DNA from 3 places in the Rhizobium sp. X9 genome. Region 2 is predicted to be linked to each of the others. Evidence: predicted binding sites of a transcription regulator. Region 2 holds the regulator's gene; each other region holds the start of a gene.
What was found. The regulator LexA, encoded in region 2, represses DNA repair genes until DNA is damaged. The targets are predictions, from matches to a motif close to TGTTCNNNNTGTGTTCNG.
Positions count from the first base shown of each region.

Region 1: the regulator LexA is predicted to act here: its motif matches at 3,389-3,406, upstream of JZY08_RS02280 (MazG nucleotide pyrophosphohydrolase domain-containing protein).
Region 3: the regulator LexA is predicted to act here: its motif matches at 4,429-4,446, upstream of JZY08_RS02225 (energy-coupling factor ABC transporter ATP-binding protein).

Region 1 is NZ_CP071311.1:464,003-470,189, forward strand. It holds gene JZY08_RS02260 (DnaJ C-terminal domain-containing protein) at 1-955, opposite strand, end outside; gene JZY08_RS02265 (RT0821/Lpp0805 family surface protein) at 1,167-1,616, opposite strand; gene pdxH (pyridoxamine 5'-phosphate oxidase) at 1,673-2,293, shown strand; gene JZY08_RS02275 (sulfite exporter TauE/SafE family protein) at 2,474-3,253, opposite strand; gene JZY08_RS02280 (MazG nucleotide pyrophosphohydrolase domain-containing protein) at 3,408-3,713, shown strand; gene JZY08_RS02285 (hypothetical protein) at 3,768-4,145, opposite strand; gene JZY08_RS02290 (HAD family phosphatase) at 4,254-4,928, opposite strand; gene JZY08_RS02295 (VOC family protein) at 4,935-5,372, opposite strand; gene tldD (metalloprotease TldD) at 5,759-6,187, opposite strand, start outside.
Region 2 is NZ_CP071311.1:1,154,084-1,160,270, reverse strand. It holds gene eno (phosphopyruvate hydratase) at 1-839, opposite strand, end outside; gene kdsA (3-deoxy-8-phosphooctulonate synthase) at 987-1,832, opposite strand; gene JZY08_RS05620 (VOC family protein) at 1,832-2,713, opposite strand; gene lexA (transcriptional repressor LexA) at 2,924-3,646, shown strand; gene JZY08_RS05610 (glutathione S-transferase family protein) at 4,088-4,765, shown strand; gene JZY08_RS05605 (ComEC/Rec2 family competence protein) at 4,783-6,187, opposite strand, start outside.
Region 3 is NZ_CP071311.1:453,011-459,197, forward strand. It holds partial or broken gene JZY08_RS02195 (pirin family protein) at 1-803, opposite strand, end outside; gene JZY08_RS02200 (exodeoxyribonuclease VII small subunit) at 1,103-1,357, opposite strand; partial or broken gene JZY08_RS02205 (exodeoxyribonuclease VII small subunit) at 1,374-1,526, opposite strand; gene JZY08_RS02210 (histone deacetylase family protein) at 1,529-2,464, opposite strand; gene JZY08_RS02215 (biotin transporter BioY) at 2,490-3,053, opposite strand; gene JZY08_RS02220 (energy-coupling factor transporter transmembrane protein EcfT) at 3,085-3,690, opposite strand; gene JZY08_RS02225 (energy-coupling factor ABC transporter ATP-binding protein) at 3,687-4,367, opposite strand; gene JZY08_RS02230 (winged helix-turn-helix domain-containing protein) at 4,483-5,679, shown strand; gene ribB (3,4-dihydroxy-2-butanone-4-phosphate synthase) at 5,951-6,187, opposite strand, start outside.

The DNA of each region.
Region 1 (6,187 bases), 690 kb from region 2:
ACCAGGCCGGAATGGTGAGATTTTCCTCACCGAGCGGCGTTTTCACGATCGTTTCGCAACCCAGAACGGCATCGCCGAGCGAGATCGGCAGAGTCGTGTGAATATCGAAGCCGCGAACGGAAAAGATGTCGTCGCGTGCAGCCAGCAATGTCACGGCAAGATCGCCGCGCGCCATGTTGGGAAGCTTCAGCCCCTGTCCCTTCAGCCGCACCACGTGACCATCGGTCATGCCGGGTTCGAGCTGGAAACGGGCTTCGCGCTCCTCGGCAAGCGCAACGGTGATCCACTTGCGCTCGAGGAGGTCTGCGACCGTGACGGTGGCTTCCGCCGTGATATCAGGTGCTTTTTCCGGTGCCGGCTGCGGTGCGCGGAAGCGGCGCACGAGGGCGCTGAAGAGATTGGCGGCAAGCGACGCTGAGGAGGTTTTGTCGTCGGCGGTACCCGGCTGCGCCGTTTCGCCGGCGCCCGGTATATCGCTTCTTGCACCGCTGGCCGCCGCTTTCGCTGCTTCCGCCGCCTGCTGCACCTTGGGATCGTTCTGCGCCTCTGCGCCAAATATCCGCTCGACGATATCCTCGGCCGTTTCCGGCCGGCCATCTGTCTTCTGGCCGGTCTGCGCCCGGTTGCGGGCGTCCGCACGGGCCAGCTCCTCCATCAGCTTCTCGGCGGCTTTGGCGCGCTCGGCAGCCTCGCGTGCCGCCTCCCGCTGCTGCATGATGGTTTCGCCGCGCTGCTTCTTCTCGGCCGCCCTGCGGGCCTGATCGTAGAGATCGCGTTTCTTGGGGTCTCTCAAAAGATCGTAAGCCTGACCGATCTCGGCGAATCGCGCCGAGGCATCGGGGTCGTCGCGATTGGCGTCCGGATGGACGGTTTTCGCCTTCGTGCGCCAGGCGGCCTTGATTTCCTCGTGGCGGGCGTCACGTTTTACTCCGAGGATCGAATATGGATCGCGCATGCGAAACACCAGTTACATTGGCTCAGGTGCATGCTGCCGCTCATGGCGCAATCCTGAAACTAACCCCTCCGAAAAGGGATGCCCGCGATCATTCGCCTGCACGCCCTCGTTTTATCAACGTCGACTGTTGCAATAAGTTGCTAATCAGTTCTTTACGGAGGATACGCGCCGGGCTGGGGCCGGCCTTATTCCATGCGCCAAGGTAAACAGATTATTTCTGCTCGAAGCGTGTCAGCAGCCATTCGCCGGTTTCCGACAGGCAGGCCTGGCCGGCATAGGCTGCAACGCCCTCGAAGGAGTGGCGCGTCGTCCTGAATTCCCGGCAGACGAAACCGCTGGATTTGTCTTCGTGAATGGCGGTGACGACGCCGGCGCTGCCGGTTGCGGCATTGGCCCAGGGCAGCGGCTGGTCGGCAAGTTTGGCCAGATCCGCCGATGTCACCGCGTTGCGGATGGTCGCGTCGTCGGTCTGCGGCCCGTTATTCTGCTGGTTTGGAACGGAAGCGGTGGAAAGTGAGCGGTCGACCTTGTCGCCGCCGAACAGATCGAGGCTGACGCAGCCGCTCAGCACCACGAGCATTGAGACGACAGCGGAAACTTCCGCGATCGACGAAAGGAGGCCCTTTGTTCGACTGTTCGACTTTGCTATGACGGTCACCATCTTTCACCAGAGATCATCTCTGGGGTCCAAATCAGCTCGGGAGCATTTTAGTCAATATGTCGGAAACGGGGTTAACATCCAGTGACTTCACTGAAGAAAATGAACCGTTCACGCTTTTTGCCGAATGGCTGAAGGACGCGACGGCCTCCGAAATCAACGATCCGAACGCGGTCGCACTCGCAACCGTGGATGAAAACGGCCTGCCGAATGTGCGTATGGTGCTGCTGAAGGACGTCGATGATCGCGGCTTCGTTTTCTATACGAATTTCGAAAGTCAGAAGGGACGCGAAATCCTCGGCCAGAAAAAAGCGGCCATGTGTTTCCACTGGAAAAGCCTGCGTCGGCAGGTGCGCCTGCGCGGGGAGGTGGAGATCGTCACCGACGCGGAAGCGGACGCCTATTACGCTTCGCGCCCGCGCGGAAGCCGCATCGGCGCCTGGGCGTCGAAGCAGTCGCGGCCGCTGGAAGGCCGTTTCGCGCTGGAGAAGGCCGTCGCCGAATATACCGCCAAATATGCGATCGGCGATATTCCGCGCCCGTCCTACTGGTCCGGGTTCCGCATTCGCCCCGTCAGCATCGAATTCTGGCACGACCGCAAGTTCCGCCTGCACGACCGCGTCGAATTCCGCCGCGAGACGCCGGATGCGATCTGGTCCAAGGTCCGCATGTACCCTTGATGCGACAAATGCGGGCCGTTTGAGCTGTTGGTGAAATCTCACGCCAAACTCGACGTCATCCTCGGGCTTGACCCGGGGATCCATGGTCGCGCCTGATTGTGGATCCTCGCCTCAAGGGCGAGGATGACGGAAGAGCAAGCGCACTGTTGTTGCAGTTGAAAGGCAGTCCCTTCTCTCCACCTATTTCAGCAGCGAATCGAAGAGCGGCAGGCCGATGACGGCGGAAATGGCGATCAGGCCGTAGCAGATGCGCCTGAACGCCGCCTCGTCGGCAAGCCCGTGCAAACGCGCGCCGGCATAAAGACCCGCCCCGTAGAATGGCAGCGCCAGCAGGAAGAAAACCAGGACATCGGCGGTGAACAGGCCGCTGAAAAAATAGCTGGCGGTGGAGATTACCGTCGAAATCGCGAAATAGAGAATGACATTGGCGCGCACGAAGGCGCCCTTGAGGGCGCCGCCGAGCCAGTAGGCAACGATGGGTGGGCCACCCAATTGTGCAGCACCCGAAAACAGCCCGGCGACAAGCCCGGTGAACAGGGTCAGCGGCGTTTTCGGCCGGCCGCTATAACGCCAGCCGGAAAGCAGGAACAATAGGAGCACGACGACCACGACGGAGATGATCCAGCGCAGCGTGAGTGGATCGCCGTTGGAAAGAAGAAGTGTTCCGAGCGGAACGCCGACAAGCGCGCCGGCCGCCATGGTGAAGACTTCCCGCCGGTCCGCCATGCGCCATGCGGGCGGTATCATGCCGAGTGTCAGGACACCGTCGACCACCAGCAGAACCGCCGAGGCGATGCGCGGCCCGACGATGGCGCTCGCCAGCGGAATGAAGATGAGGGCTGCGCCGAAACCGGAAAAACCGCGCGCAAGGCCGGCGAGAAAGGCAGCGCCCGCAAACATCGCAAGCAGCGACGGGCTATGCGCGGTGATGAGAGCCGAGAAAAAATCGAGGTGGGACATGGGCGATGGCACGGTTGTTCGAATACCTTTTCCCTATCTCGCTTGCAGGCGCATGTCGCGAAAATTTCCGTTCATGGTTGCACGACCCCCTTAAGGGTCGACGCCGTTGGAGAATCATGATTAGAGTTGTAGCGCAGGAACAAAGGATGAACAAATGCTTGCTGTCATGATGCATCAGTTTGAAGAAGCCTCGCAAAAATATGCTGCTGAAAATGGAATCTTCCGCGACCCGGACTGGTACATGCTGAAGCTTCAGGAAGAGGTTGGCGAGGTCACGCAGGCCTGGAACCGGCTGACGGGGCGAGGGCGCAGCAAGGGCACGAGCAAAGAGGAGATGAAGCGGGATCTGGCCGACGAAACCGCCGATCTCCTCGGCCATGTGCTGTTGCTGGCCCATTATAACGGTCTCGACATCAAAGGGTCGATAGAACGCAAGTGGCGCTTTACACCGCCGGCATGACAGTTCGTGGCGTGCGATTCGACCTCCACGTTGCCGGCTCTGCTACTGCTGCGATTATGAGAGCGAGACCATGAAGAACAGAGTTGCGAGAATGGCGGCCACCGGTGTCATGACCCGCCGCTCCGCACGGCTTCGCGACATGGCGTTCAATCCGATGCTCACCGCAAGCGTGCAGGCGATGATCCAGATGCCGGCTTCGATCCAGCCTGCCGGCCAGAGAGTGATGACGCCTGCCTTTTGCAGCGGAAAAGATGCGGCAAGGGCGTAGATCGCGACAGACCCCACACTGGCAATGCGCTGCGTGGCTGGAAGAACCCTGTGCTCGCCGCCCCAGGCGAAGCGACCGAGAGGCGCACCCGCCGCAAGGGTAATCTGAAATGCGGAAAGAACGAGCAGGATAAATGTCGCGAACGACACGGCGACAAGCAGCATGACCACTCCATTTATGAATGCGCTGACAATGAATTCGAACAGGATCGGCCTTTCAGCCGATATGTGCCTCATCATAAAGACCAATGGCTAAAGCCATGTGACGCGCTTTCATGCCTCTGAAAGCTGCGCCTTTTTCAGGAGGCCTGCAACCGCATGAAGGTCACTCGATATGGCGATGCATTTTTCCCGCATTTCATCCGTCGGCGGCGCGACATCAGGCACCATGATCGTCAGCATGCCAGCCGACGAGGCGGAGCGGACGCCGTGATAGGAATCCTCAAGCGCAAGGCACTGCCCCGGATCGATGCCGAGACGTTTTGCGGCGGTCAGATAGGGCATGGGCGAGGGCTTCGGGTCCGTGTAGTCGCCGCGTGCGACAATGGTGTCGAAACGCCTGAGCAGATCGTAGGGCCCGAGATGGCGCGTCACCGATTCATGCCGCGAGGACGTGGCGATGGCGCGGCGAATGTCGAGCCGGTCGAGGAGATCGAGAATCTCGACGACGCCGGGTTTCAGCGCTACGCCTTCCGCCATCAGCACGGCAAGATGCCGGAGCCACGCGTCGCGGAAGCTATCGATGGGGAAATCCGCGCCATAATCGGCAAAGATGGTTCCGGTGATGACGTCCCACGGGCTGCCGCAGACCTTCTGATAGGTCTCGACCCGCATGCCGTGGCCGCCCTCATCCGATGCGGCCAGAAAGGAATCGCGATAAAGCGTCTCGCTTTCGATCAGCAATCCGTCCATGTCGAAAACGACAGCATGAGGAAGAAAAGGCAGCATGGTGACTTAACCGAACCGGAAGGGGCGTTCGCCGAGGCTCTCGAATGGGCGGATCAGATAGCCGTCCGGATCGGCGACGATGAATTGCCGGTTGCCGACCTCGACGGTGCCGCGTCGGTACCATTTTTCTTCCGGCGACAGGACAAGATCGATCATGGCCCGCTCCAGCCGCGCGAGAACCGGCTGCAGCGAGGGGACGGCGAGCTGCAGGTTCATGCCGCGCCCCAGCGGAAATTCAAGTGCTGCATTTTCCGCAACGAAGGTCCGGGTCGCGCCGATCTGGTCGATCATCAGCTGCGCGTCGCCCAGCGCCAGATAGGCAAAACCCTCTTCGGCACGCTCATAAACCACATGAAAACCGATCAGGTCACAATAAAAAGCGCGGCTTTTCTGCCAGTCGCTGACGGCTAGTTCCGGGACGAGGGCATTTCGTATGATGGTCATGGTCTCCTTTGCCGCGCAAGCCCGGGGGTGGGAGGAGTGGCCTGCGGTGGTGGGGCGATCTTAGCGTCTTACAGGTGACTTGCCAGAGAAATCCTCATCATGGCAGCCATGTGCGAGGCTGTGGGCTGAGACTGCCTGCGACGCTACGGGCTGAACCTGGCGCAGGAGGTTCCATTTTCCATCGGGCCACGACATTCCCACCGTCATGCCGGACTAGATCCGGCATCCAGCCAGCCCAAGTCCTGGGGCTGAAAAGGAGTCTTTCTCGCCGCGCGGACGCGCGTCGGCTGGTTTCCGGCTCAGTGCCGGAATGACTGATGTGGATTTCGCCACATCACGACAAGGGCCGCGCCGTGCATCGTCACTTATGCCGCAAGCCGCGAGCTCTACGCCTTCGTGCCGCCGACGGTGATCTGATCCATGCGCAGATGCGGCTGGCCAACGCCGACCGGCACCCATTGCCCGGCCTTGCCGCAATTGCCGATGCCCGTGTCGAGTTTGGAAGCGTTGCCGATCATTGAGACACGCTTCATCGCGTCCGGCCCGTTGCCGATCAGCATCGCGCCCTTGACCGGCGCGCCGATCTTGCCGTTCTCGATCAGGTAGGCCTCGGTGCAGCCGAACACGAATTTGCCGGAGGTGATATCCACCTGTCCGCCGCCGAAGGAAACGGCATATATGCCCTTTTTGACCGAGGCGATGATCTCCTCCGGCGTCTTGTCCCCAGACAGCATGTAGGTGTTGGTCATGCGTGGCATCGGCACATAGGCATAACCCTGCCGACGCCCGTTGCCGGTGGCCTTCGCGCCCATCAG
Region 2 (6,187 bases):
ATCGGATACTTGGCGACGAGTTCGGCCAGATATTCGGCCTGCTCGATCGGCGAACGGGTCTTGCCTTCGCCTTCATAAACGTAGTTGCCGTTCTTGAAGAATTCGGTTGCGGCACAGTCGAGACCGATGAACATGTCGTCGCCCGGGCGGTAACCGGCCTTTTCGATCGACTTCATGATGAAATCGAGTGCTGCCGGCGCGCTTTCGAGACCCGGTGCGAAACCGCCCTCGTCGCCGACATTGGTGTTATGGCCCTGCGCGGCCAGTTCTTTCTTCAGCGTATGGAAGACTTCCGAACCCATGCGCACGGCTTCGCGGATGTTTTCTGCGCCGACCGGCAGGATCATGAATTCCTGGAAGTCGATCGGGTTGTCGGCATGCGCGCCGCCATTGATGATGTTCATCATCGGAACCGGCAGAAGATGTGCGTTGGGGCCGCCGACATAACGGTAAAGCGGCAGGCCGGAGGCTTCAGCGGCAGCCTTGGCAACAGCGAGCGACACGCCGAGGATAGCGTTGGCGCCGATGCGTGACTTGTTCGGCGTACCGTCAAGCGCAATCATCGTCTGGTCGATCTGGATCTGGTTTTCGGCATCGAAACCGCCGATGGCGTCGAAGATTTCGGTATTGACGGCTTCAACCGCTTTTTCCACGCCCTTGCCGAGATAACGCTTGCCGCCATCGCGCAGCTCAACCGCCTCATGCGCGCCGGTGGAGGCGCCGGACGGAACGGCAGCGCGGCCCATGGAGCCGTCTTCGAGATAAACGTCGACTTCAACGGTCGGATTGCCGCGGCTGTCGAGGATTTCGCGCGCGATGATATCGGTAATGGCAGTCATGGTCTCTCCCTTGGGAATGGAACAGATATTTTCCGTCGCCTGTCTTAGACGATGGCGAAGAAATTACAATGACGGCGGACGGCGGAAACGGCCCGCCCGCCATTAAAATCGATTGGCTCAAACGGCGCTCACCGCAGCGGCCAGCCCTCAGCCTTTCGTGATGGCGTCGAAAGCCAGAAGCTTTTCCAGCAGTTTCGGCATGTCCTTCAGGTGGACCATGTTGGGGCCGTCGGACGGTGCATTGTCCGGGTCCTCATGGGTCTCGATGAAGAGGCCGGCCACGCCGACCGCAACGGCCGCCCGCGCCAAAGTCTCGACGAATTCGCGCTGGCCGCCCGTCGAGCCACCCTGCCCGCCCGGCTGCTGCACCGAGTGGGTCGCGTCAAACACGACCGGCGCGCCAAGCGATGCCATGATCGGCAGCGAGCGCATGTCGGAAACCAGCGTGTTGTATCCGAAGGACGCACCGCGCTCGCACAGGAGTACATTCGGATTGCCGCTCTCATTGAGCTTGGCAAGCACGTTCTTCATGTCCCAGGGCGCCAGGAACTGGCCCTTCTTGACGTTGATGACGCGGCCGGTCCTGGCGGCGGCGACGAGAAGATCGGTCTGGCGGCTGAGAAAGGCCGGGATCTGCAGCACGTCCACCACTTCGGACACGATGGCGCATTGCTCTTCGGTGTGAATGTCGGTCAGAACCGGAAAGCCGAATTCCTTCTTGAGATCGGCGAAAACCTGCATCGCGCTCTCAAGGCCGATGCCGCGTTTGCCGGAAAGCGAGGTGCGGTTCGCCTTGTCGAAAGAGGATTTGTAGACAAGCCCTATTCCCAGCTTGTCGCAAAGCTCCTTCAGGACACCGGCGATCATGAAGGCATGGTCCCGGCTTTCCATCTGGCAGGGGCCGGCAATCAGCGAAAACCGCTCAGAATTGGAGAAGAAAACCTTGCTGGCGCCATCGCCGGCGGTGACTTTGAGATTGTTCGTAACGCTCATCATTTTTCCTCGAAGGCGAATGTTACGCCCTGACCGGGTGCCGCGGGCACCACCAGGCGGCCGCCCGCTTTTGCGCAGGACACGCCATTAGCAGCAAGCACCGCTTCTGTCACGGCAAGATCGTGTGACAGAAAGACGATGCCCGCGCCGCGCAATCCGCCGTCGCTCCAATCCGAAGCACTCACGGCATGCCCGCCGAAAGCCGGTTTTCCGGTCAATCTGATGTGCGCATTGCCGGTCACGAAAACCATATCACCATCCGGAGATATCGTGCCTTCACAGCCAAACACCGTTTCGATCAGGCGCGCCGCCTTTGCATCGCCGCCGGAAAACAGAACTATTTCGCTGAGGCCAGAGACCCCGTTGGCATGACGCTCCAGCGCCGTGCGGTCGCCCGGCAGGGCCTGTAGCCGCTGGCAACTGAACAAAAAGAAATCCGCAGCCGATCCGCTCGCCGCAAAAGCAAGCCGAAACGCCGCTTCACCCTGCGAACCGTCCGGCATCCGGAGAGGCCGCGAAAACTCGAAGACATCGCCTGCCGAGAGGCCTGAGATCGCAAACCTGTCATGATCGCCAAAGGCATCATCGGTTCGGGCCACGAGCGCCGAAAAACCCTCCTGTCTATCACGCTGCCGGAAGGCCTGATCCCTGCCGGTGAACACATCCCCCTTCTCCACCGAGGCATTATATTTAGCCGGATTAGAAATCGCGAGCGGTTCCAGATAGGTTCCGTCAGCGAAAAAAACACAGGCGTTCTGCGTGCCGAAGGGATGAAGAGCCTCCGGTGCAACCGTGAAACCGAGAGCGCCAACGCGCTTTTCAGCGATTCCGAGAGCCTGCACGGGCAGAACGAGATGATCGACGCTTGCGGGTTTCGTCATTATTTTTTCCTGCTGGCGGCGTAGTCAGTCCCAGGCCGCAATGGTTCGGACCGAAGAAAAGCACAAATGCGGGCAATGAGGCAAATCATCAAAACAACAGATAGCTGCTTCACGAAATTTTAGGGGATTGCAGAACACATATGGAACATATAGTGTTCGTTCTGTATTTGTTTCGCGACTTCCACTACGATTCTCAAGGGTGTTTTCCTCATGCTCACGCGCAAACAGCAGGAATTGCTTCTCTTCATTCATGAACGAATGAAAGAGTCCGGCGTGCCGCCCTCCTTCGATGAAATGAAGGACGCACTCGATCTTGCCTCGAAATCCGGCATCCACCGGCTGATCACCGCCCTCGAAGAGCGCGGATTTATTCGCCGGCTACCTAATAGGGCGAGGGCGCTGGAAGTCATCAAGCTGCCTGAGGCCTATACGCCCGGAGCAAGGCCGCAGCGCGGCTTTTCGCCGAGCGTCATCGAAGGCAGTCTCGGCAAACCGAAGGCGCCGGAACCCGCCCCTGCCCCCAAGGCGCCTGCCAATGATTTCGGCGGGGCTGTCACCGTGCCGGTCATGGGCCGCATCGCCGCCGGCGTGCCGATTTCCGCCATCCAGAACAACACCCATGATGTTGCCGTGCCGGTGGACATGTTGGGCACCGGCGAACATTACGCGCTTGAGGTCAAGGGCGATTCGATGATCGAGGCCGGCATTTTCGACGGCGATACCGTCATCATCCGCAACGGCAACACCGCCAATCCGGGCGATATCGTCGTGGCGCTGGTGGATGACGAGGAAGCAACACTGAAGCGCTTCCGCCGCAAGGGCGCATCCATCGCGCTGGAGGCAGCAAACCCAGCCTATGAAACCCGCATCTTCGGGCCGGACCGGGTTAAGATTCAGGGCAAGCTGGTTGGGCTGATCCGCCGCTATCATTGATCATAAGGGACCGGACGTGGTTCAGTTTTCAGCAGGCGTCATCGGAAGGTGACGTCTGTTGCATAAGTGTGAAGGCTGGTCCGGAGCAGGCCATGATTTTGCGGTAGGAAGCGATACTCTGCGACCTTCAGGATCGACGCCTTTTAGAAACTGATCCAATTTTCATACCGATATTTCCGTCTATATAGCGAAGCGATGCATGTGCCGTTGACCGCGATCAGCGCCAGAACTTCTGCCAAAGTTTTTGCAAGATTGAATTTTCGCCATCGCGTCACGTGACGAATTTCCGCCGTCTCCAAGTGGTGATATTGACGGGGTGCTGCCGTCCATGCCTGCGCCCTGCCATTCATCAATACGGCTTATGGGAGCCATGGATTATTTTCGATATTCCGTGGACGTCCGGCAGGTGTAGAAATGCGCGTCATATCCGGGAGATACGCCATGTACGATCTTTATGTAGCCAACAAGAACTATTCTTCCTGGTCGTTGCGGCCGTGGGTGTTGATGCGCACGCTTGGTATCGCCTTCGATGAAAAACTGGTTCCGTTCGGTGAAGGCGTGTCCTTTGCCTCGTTTTCACCAACCGGCAAGGTTCCCTGCCTCGTCGATGAAGGCTTCAAGGTATGGGAAACGCTTTCGATTGCGGAATATCTTGCCGAAAGACATCAGGGCGTCTGGGCAAGCGACAAGCAGGCAAGAGCCTGGTCACGCTCGGCGGCCAGTGAGATGCATGCGGGCTTCTCCTCGCTGCGTAATCTCTACCCCATGTCTGTCGGCATAAGGGTAAAGCCGAAAGGTGGCGATGCCGGACTTGCGGCCGATATCAAACGCATCGATGCGCTCTGGAGCGAAGGCCTTGCGAAATTTGGCGGACCATATCTCGCCGGCGCTAAATTCACGGCGGTCGACGCCTTCTTCTGCCCGGTCGCATTCCGGTTCCAGACCTACGGCGCGGATCTTTCGCCCGCAGCGAAGAGCTATTACGAAAGGCTGCTCGCCCTGCCCGCCATGCGTGAATGGTATGAGGCCGGTTTGAAGGAGACCTGGCGCGACACGGCGCATGAAGAGGAAATCGGCGGGATCGGCCAATTGACCGAGGATCTGCGCGCCAAGGCCTGATGAACCAAGCTGGCGGCTCATTCTGACGCCGCCAGCAGCCTGTTGACGGCGTCCGGCACCTCGTGATCAAAACGGCCGCTTTTCCAGTCGTAATAACGATGTTCGCTCCACGGCCTGTCCGTTCCGGAGATTGCGGCGCGCAGCCGCCCCACCACCCCTGCCTGGTCCATATTGGCAAAGTCTATTTCCAACGAGCCGATACGTCGCAGTATGTTGCGATTGAGCAGGAGCGCGCCGGAACGGCACTGTGAGAAAGAGGTTCTGCGGGAAACAACAACGATATCGGCGATATCGCAGGCTGTTCCGGCAAAGCGGCCGTCTTCCAGAACGATGATCCACTCGCCGCTGCCGGCGCGCGCTGCGCACCACACGCCTTTCCTGCAGGTAAAAACACCAGTCTCGGCATCTCTCAGTGCAACGGTCATCTCCCTTGTCACCGCCGCGACCTCTTTAGGCGCCAGCTTCGTTTTGGGGCCCAAGACGGCATTGCTCACGATTGCCTCCGCCGCCAGAACGACCGGTGGCACGGGTTTTTCCGGCAGCAACAGCGCTCTCTGCCACTGGCCATAAACAAAGTCCGGTGGCCGCGCTTTGGTCGTGAAGACCTTGCCATCCTCCACCATCGCCACCAGCTCGCCGTCCTCGTGCACCAGCAAATCCGGCGGATCGCGGGAGGTTGTTGCCGCCGACAGGGCGAAAGCGAAAAGCAGAACCGGGATACCGAGAAGGGCCAGCCGGCTGCGCAACAAAGTCAGCAACAGGAAACCCAGCGAGGCAATACCGATGAACCAGCCATGCGGGCGGCCCGTCGCCGCGCTGCCGTCCCACGACGCCACCTCATTGGCAACCTCGATGACGAGAGCCATACCATACCCCATTATCTTCAGGAACGGCGCATCGAGCCCGAAGGGCATCAGCAGCATGGCGAGAAGGCCGAATGGCATGACGATCAAAGACATGAGCGGCATGGCAGCCAGATTGGCGAAAAGTCCATAGGTGGTGACACGGTGAAAATGTTCAGCCGAATAGATCGCCGTCGAAAGGCCGCCGATAAGGGACGTCGTGACAACACCGCCGATGACCGCGCCCACCGTTCCCGCCACCGTCATCCATGCAGGTTTGCGCCCGATGAACAGACGGTCGCGATCAATGCGCCAGCGGCTCCAGGCGGCATAGGCAGAAACAAGCGCTATGGTGGCTGCAAATGACATCTGGAAACTCGGCCCCATGATTTCCGATGGCGAGAAAGCCAGAATGACCAGAGCGGAAAGGGCAACATTTCTCAGGCTGAGAGACGGCTGGTCGAAAAGAACTGCGATCAGCATCACCGACATCATCAACCATGCGCGTTCGGCGGAGACGGCAAAACCGGAAATGAGGTAATAGGCGAGTGTCATCAGCAGTGCTGCAAAGGCCGCGATC
Region 3 (6,187 bases), 700 kb from region 2:
CCAGATGTAGCGACGCTGATTGAGTGCCGCCCCGCCGAAGATCATGATGTGACAGCCATTGCTGCCGGCCTGAAGCGTGATGTCGTCGCCCGGCCGGAAGACGAGCAACTGGTCGGCGGCGAAGATATCGCCCGCCACATCGAGCGAACCGGACAGAATATAGATCGCCCGCTCCTCGTGATCGGCGGAGAGGGAAATTTTACGCCCGGCTCCAGCGAAAGGTCGACATAAAGCGTATCGGTAAAGGCCGAAACCGGGGAGGTGAGGCCTTCGAATTCGCCGATCACTACCCGGCCTGTCGCGCCCTTGAGGTCGATCAGCGGCATGTCTTCCTTCGCCGTGTGGGCAAAGGCGGGGGCGATTTCTTCCATGTTGTCTGGCAAGGCAAGCCACGTCTGCAGGCCGGACATGGAAAGCGGGCGGCCGCGCAGGTTTTCCGGCGTGCGTTCCGAATGCACGATGCCCCGCCCGGCCGTCATCAGGTTGATGTCGCCGGGGCGGATGACGAGTTCGGTGCCGAGACTGTCCCGGTGCTTGATTTCGCCGTCGAACAGATAGGTAACGGTGGAAAGCCCGATATGCGGATGCGGTTTGACGTCGAGCGCCTCACCGGCCTTCAGGATCGCCGGGCCCATGCGATCGAAAAAGATGAACGGTCCCACAAGCCGCCGCTGCCGGGTCGGCAGGGCGCGGCGCACGGCAAAGCCGCCAATATCGCTGGTGCGGGGAATGATCAGGTTCTCGATGGCGTCGCACGCAAAAGCATCACCCGCGACGGGATCGTTGCCGGGAAAGAAGGACATCGCAAGCTCCTCGTATCGTCTGGCGGGAGTTTAGCATAACCGGGCGGGAGGGGAGCATCGCGATATCGAACGCAGCGTCAACGATCCCTGTTAACACGACATTGTGAGAACACCTTACGGCCGGGGAAAGTTTTCAAACCTCTCCTCCGTCATCCTCGGGCTTGTCCCGAGGATCTAAACACGTCAATAAAATCAACGCATTGCCGATCCTCGGGACCAGCCCGAGGATGACGTCGAGTGTTTGAATCGGGAGGTGGCTACCTTATCGAATCACGTCCAAACGCTCCCGCTAAACGCAGTCATTCCCCGTCGAGCGGTTCCACACCCTGCGGCTTGCCCGCACGATCGAGACGGATTTTCTCGATTCGCTTTTCGGCAGCGTTCAACAGCGTCTCGCAGTGTTTCTTCAGGGCTTCGCCGCGCTCGTAGATGGCGATTGATTCGTCCAGAGCCACGTCTCCGCGTTCCAGGCGTGCGACAATGCTTTCCAGCTCGGCGACGGCCTTTTCGAAGGAATAACCGCTGACATCGGCTGTGTTGGCATTTTCCGTCATGTTCAACCCTTCATCGTTTCTTCAGGGCTTCGCCGCGCTCGTAGATGGCGATTGATTCGTCCAGAGCCACGTCTCCGCGTTCCAGGCGTGCGACAATGCTTTCCAGCTCGGCGACGGCCTTTTCAAAGGAATAACCGCTGACATCGGCTGTGTTGGCATTTTCCGTCATGTTCAACCCTTCATCATTCTCAAAATATGCATGGCCGCCGATTCCGCCAGCCCTTCCAGATCATAACCGCCTTCAAGCAGGCTGACGACCCGGTTCGAGGCGTATTTGTCCGCCATTTCCAGAAGCCGCCCCGTCGCCCAGTCGAAATCCTCACCGACCAGATTGATCTGCGCCAGGGGATCGCGGTGGTGCGCATCGAAACCGGCGGAGATGATGATGAGATCAGGCGAAAAATCCGCAATTGCCGGCAGCACGCGCGATTTGAAGGCCTCGCGAAAATACTCGCTGCCGGTATTGGGCGAAAGCGGAGCGTTGACCACATTGTTCTTCACGCCGGTTTCATTTTTATCGCCGCTCCACGGATAGAGCGGCATCTGGTGGGTGGAACAGAACAGCACGGAGGTGTCGCTCCAGAAGATATCCTGTGTGCCGTTGCCGTGATGCACATCCCAGTCGATGATGGCGACGCGCTCTGCCCCATGCACCTTCTGCGCATGGCGGGCGGCAATTGCCGCATTGTTGAAGAGACAGAAGCCCATGGCCTTGGCGGTTTCCGCATGGTGCCCGGGCGGGCGGGCGGCGACGAAAACATTGTCGGCGGCACCCGTAAAGACGTCATCCACCGCCGCCATCGCAGCACCGATGCCGGTCAGCGCCGCCTGCAGGCTTTTCGGTGAGGCATAGGTATCCGCCTCGATGCGGTTGATCTCGCCATCCTCCTCGGGGATCTGGCGCATGACGGCAAGCAGATGCTCCTCCGGATGCGCCAGAAGCACGGCGTCCTCATTGGCCTGCGGCGCTTGCTTGCGTTCAAGGCGCTCGAAATTCGGATGTTCGAGCGCGATGTTCAGCGATCGCAGCCGATCAGGCCGCTCGGGGTGGCCTTCTGGCGTGATGTGTTCAAGGAAGATCGGATGTTCGTAAAGACGGGTCGCCATTCTTTTCCTCCCGGAGAAAGCTAGCTCAGGCGCGCTGCGGCAGAAGCGGATAACCCGCCATCACGGCGCGGCCTGCAAGAGCGGCAAGCACGGCCTTCAGCGCATCGCCGGGAATGAAGGCGAGCGAACCCATGAAAGCCTTTTCGAAACCAAGCCCGACGACCAGCGCCAGATAGGTGATGCCGAAAGCGTAAAGCACGACCACGCCGCCGATCAGGCTGGCGATGAAGAAACCGATGCCCTGCGCCAGAGCCGACTGGCCACGGTTGACGAATTTTTCCGAGAGAGTGCCGGTGACGAAAACCGCAGCGATCCAGCCGATCAGGAAGCCCGTGGTCGGCGTGGTGAAGATGGAAAGGCCGCCGCGTCCGCCTGACAGTACCGGCAGGCCGATGGCGGCAATCAGGATCGTCAGGAGAACCGCCAGTGTACCGCGTTTCGCCCCTAGCACGACACCGGCCAGCATGACGCCGAGCGACTGCGCGGTGATCGGCACCGGAATGAAACCGAGCGTGATCGGCGGCAGAAGCCCGAGTGCGATGATGATGGCGGAAAACAGCGAAATCAGCACAAGGTCGCGGGTCGTCATGGCTCGGAAACTCCGGATGGTTATCTGGCCGTCAGCTTTGGCCTCTGAAACCGCGCGCGTCAATGGCGTCGGCAATGGCATCGGCATCCTTCAACGTCATAATCACCAGCGGCACGATGATGGTGGCCATCCGCACCGGCAGGCCGCGCGCCCGGTGCGCATCGCGCACCGCATGGTAACGGTTGACGATTTCAGGCACGAACCGCACGACGAGCCCGACGGCAAGCCCGATATCGGCGGCCTTGACCAGCCCCAGCCTTTCCAGCGGTGCGGCGGCAAGCGCAATTTCGTCAATGAATTGCGAAATGCTGACGGTGATGGTGACGGCGGTGGCGAGAAGCGCCAGTGCTGTCAGCCGCAAAAGATTGACGCTGGCATCATGGGCCGGAAGCAACAGATAGCTGAAGGCGGCAACCAGGAGAATGGTCAGCATCACCGGGCGCAGCCGCAGGCCGATCTCCCGCAAGGGCAGCCGCGTCTGGCGCAAAATGGCGGCGGCCAGAACCACGGCGCATCCCAGCAAAATCAGGTCTCGGGTAAGGAACAGCGCGATGCTGAAGACCATCAGCGTCAAGAGCTTGAGGCGTGGCGAGACGCGATAGAGCCAGCCGGTGCCTTCGACATGCAGGGACTTCATCGCGATGCCACCTCCAGATAGCGCGCCACCGCCTCTTCGGGGTCGGCATCGGCAACCAGCGCACCCTCGTGGAAGACCAGCACGCGGTCGAAGCCGGCAAGCAGCGGCAGATCATGGGTGATGACAACAAGCGCCTGCGACAGGGCCGCCATCGTTTTTTCCACGATCGCGCGGTTTTTCAGGTCGAGCTGGTTGGTCGGTTCATCGAGAATGAGGACTTGCGGTTCAGTGACCAGAAGGGCCGCCAGCGCCGACAGCTGCAATTCGCCGCCGGAAAGCTCGTGCGCGCGCCGTTCGTCCAGATGAGAAATGCCGAGCCGGGCGAGCACGGCCTTCACCCGCGTTTCCGTCTCCACCTTGTTGAGGCCGAGCCGCTTCAACCCGAAGGCGACATCGTCGCGTATGATCGGCAGGATGATCTGGTTCTGCGGATTCTGGAAAATGAAGCCGACCGTCTGCAGCACCGCTTTTGCATCCTTGACGGTATCGAGACCGTTCACCGACACCTTGCCTTCGGTCGGCTTGGTGAGCCCGTTGACGAGCCGCGCAAAGGTGGTCTTGCCCGAGCCATTGAGGCCGATCACGCCGATGCGCCGTTCAGTCAATGTCAGGGACAGGGGCTGTAAAGCCTGCCTGCCCTCGAAGGCCACGCCGGCACTGTCGAAACGGATTTCCAAGACTGATGCATCCCTCTATCGCTTTCCGGTTCTATATCGTGTCATCAACAGAAGTGAAACAAAGAACAAAAAAAGAACATTGCAATCCTGAAAAAGCCGTCATACCTTCAACGCCATGACGATCAAGGTTTCGAACGAAGCGGCAAGGCGGATTTTTCTGGCGCGGCAGGGGCTTTCCTCTCCGCCCGGCAAGGCGCTTTCCAAGGATGGCCTGCTGCAGCTCATCACCGATATCGGTTTCGTGCAGGTGGACAGTATCGGCACGGTGGAGCGCGCCCATCATCAGATAATATTCTCCCGCAATCAGACCTACAGGCGCGAACATCTGACCACATTGCTGGAAAAGGACCGCGCGCTGTTCGAGCACTGGACGCACGACGCCTCCATCGTACCGACGGAATTTTATCCCTATTGGAAACACCGCTTCCGCCGCCGTGAGCCGATCATTCAGGAACGCTGGCGCAAATGGCATGGCGAGGGTTTCGATGCGGCTTTTGCCGAGACGCTGGAGCGCATTGCCGCCACGGGTCCGGTTTTGGCGCGGGAGTTGAAGGAGGAGGGGCACCAGTCCGGCGGCTGGTGGAACTGGCATCCCTCCAAGACCGCGCTCGAATATCTTTGGCACACCGGCAAGCTCGCCATATCCGGTCGCGTCAATTTCCAGAAGGTCTATGATCTGGCGGAGCGGGTCATTCCCGGCGAGCACCACGAAAGCGAAGTGGAGCACGCGCAATTCGTCGACTGGGCCTGCCGGCAGGCGCTCACCCGGCTGGGCTTTGCCACCCATGGCGAAATTGCCGCCTTTTTCGATCTCGTTACCCCGCAGGAGGCGAGGGACTGGGTCAAGAACCATCGCGACGAACTGTGCGAGGTCTCGCTTCTCGCAAGCGATGGCGGCGCTGCCCGCCCGTCCTATGCCTTTGCGGATTTCAGCGCCGATGTCTCCGATCTGCCGGAACCGTCGTCCCGCGTCCGTGTGCTGAGCCCCTTCGATCCGCTTTTGCGCGACCGCAACCGCACGGAGCGGCTGTTCGGTTTTTATTATCGCATCGAGGTCTTCGTGCCCGAGCCGAAGCGGCAATATGGCTATTACGTCTTCCCGCTTCTGGAAGGAGACCGGCTGATCGGCCGCATCGACATGAAGGCGGATCGCAAGCGCGGCACGCTGGATGTGCGCCGCCTGTGGCTGGAGCCGGGCGTGCGCGCCTCGGCTGGACGGCTGGAGAAGCTCGACGCGGAACTGGTGAGGCTGGCGAAGTTTACCGGGGTTGAGAGTGTGAATTATCTGGAGGGCTGGCGGGAGGAAAACTGAGGTCTTTCCCTCGGGTGATTGCTAGACGGGGCACGCAGACACGACGTTGCTGATCCGTGATGCCGGATTGTCGCGCGGCGTTGCGGCATATTTCTTCTCCCCGCCGGGGAGAAGGTGGCCCGAAGGGTCGGATGAGGGGGCAACGGCAAAGATATGCGGAGAACTTGCCCCCTCATCCCGCTGCCGCGGACTTCTCCCCGATGGGGAGAAGAAACGAGCGGAACCCGCTCGCCTCACGATAGCCCTGTGAAGCTAGGCAAAAGCCCCCAAATCAGCAGATATCCGTCGCCGAAATCTTGATGCCGAAACCTTCGAGGCCGACGTAATGGCGTTCACGCGTCGTCAGCAGCTTGATCGAACTGATGCCGAGGTCCTTCAGGATCTGCGCGCCGAGACCGATTTCGAGCCACTCATTTTCGCGGGAGCGGGCCTGCGCATGCGCCTCGTCCGGATCGCGTGACTTGCGCCGTCCGGCCACCTGGCCGACACCGACGGAGCCTTCGCGCAG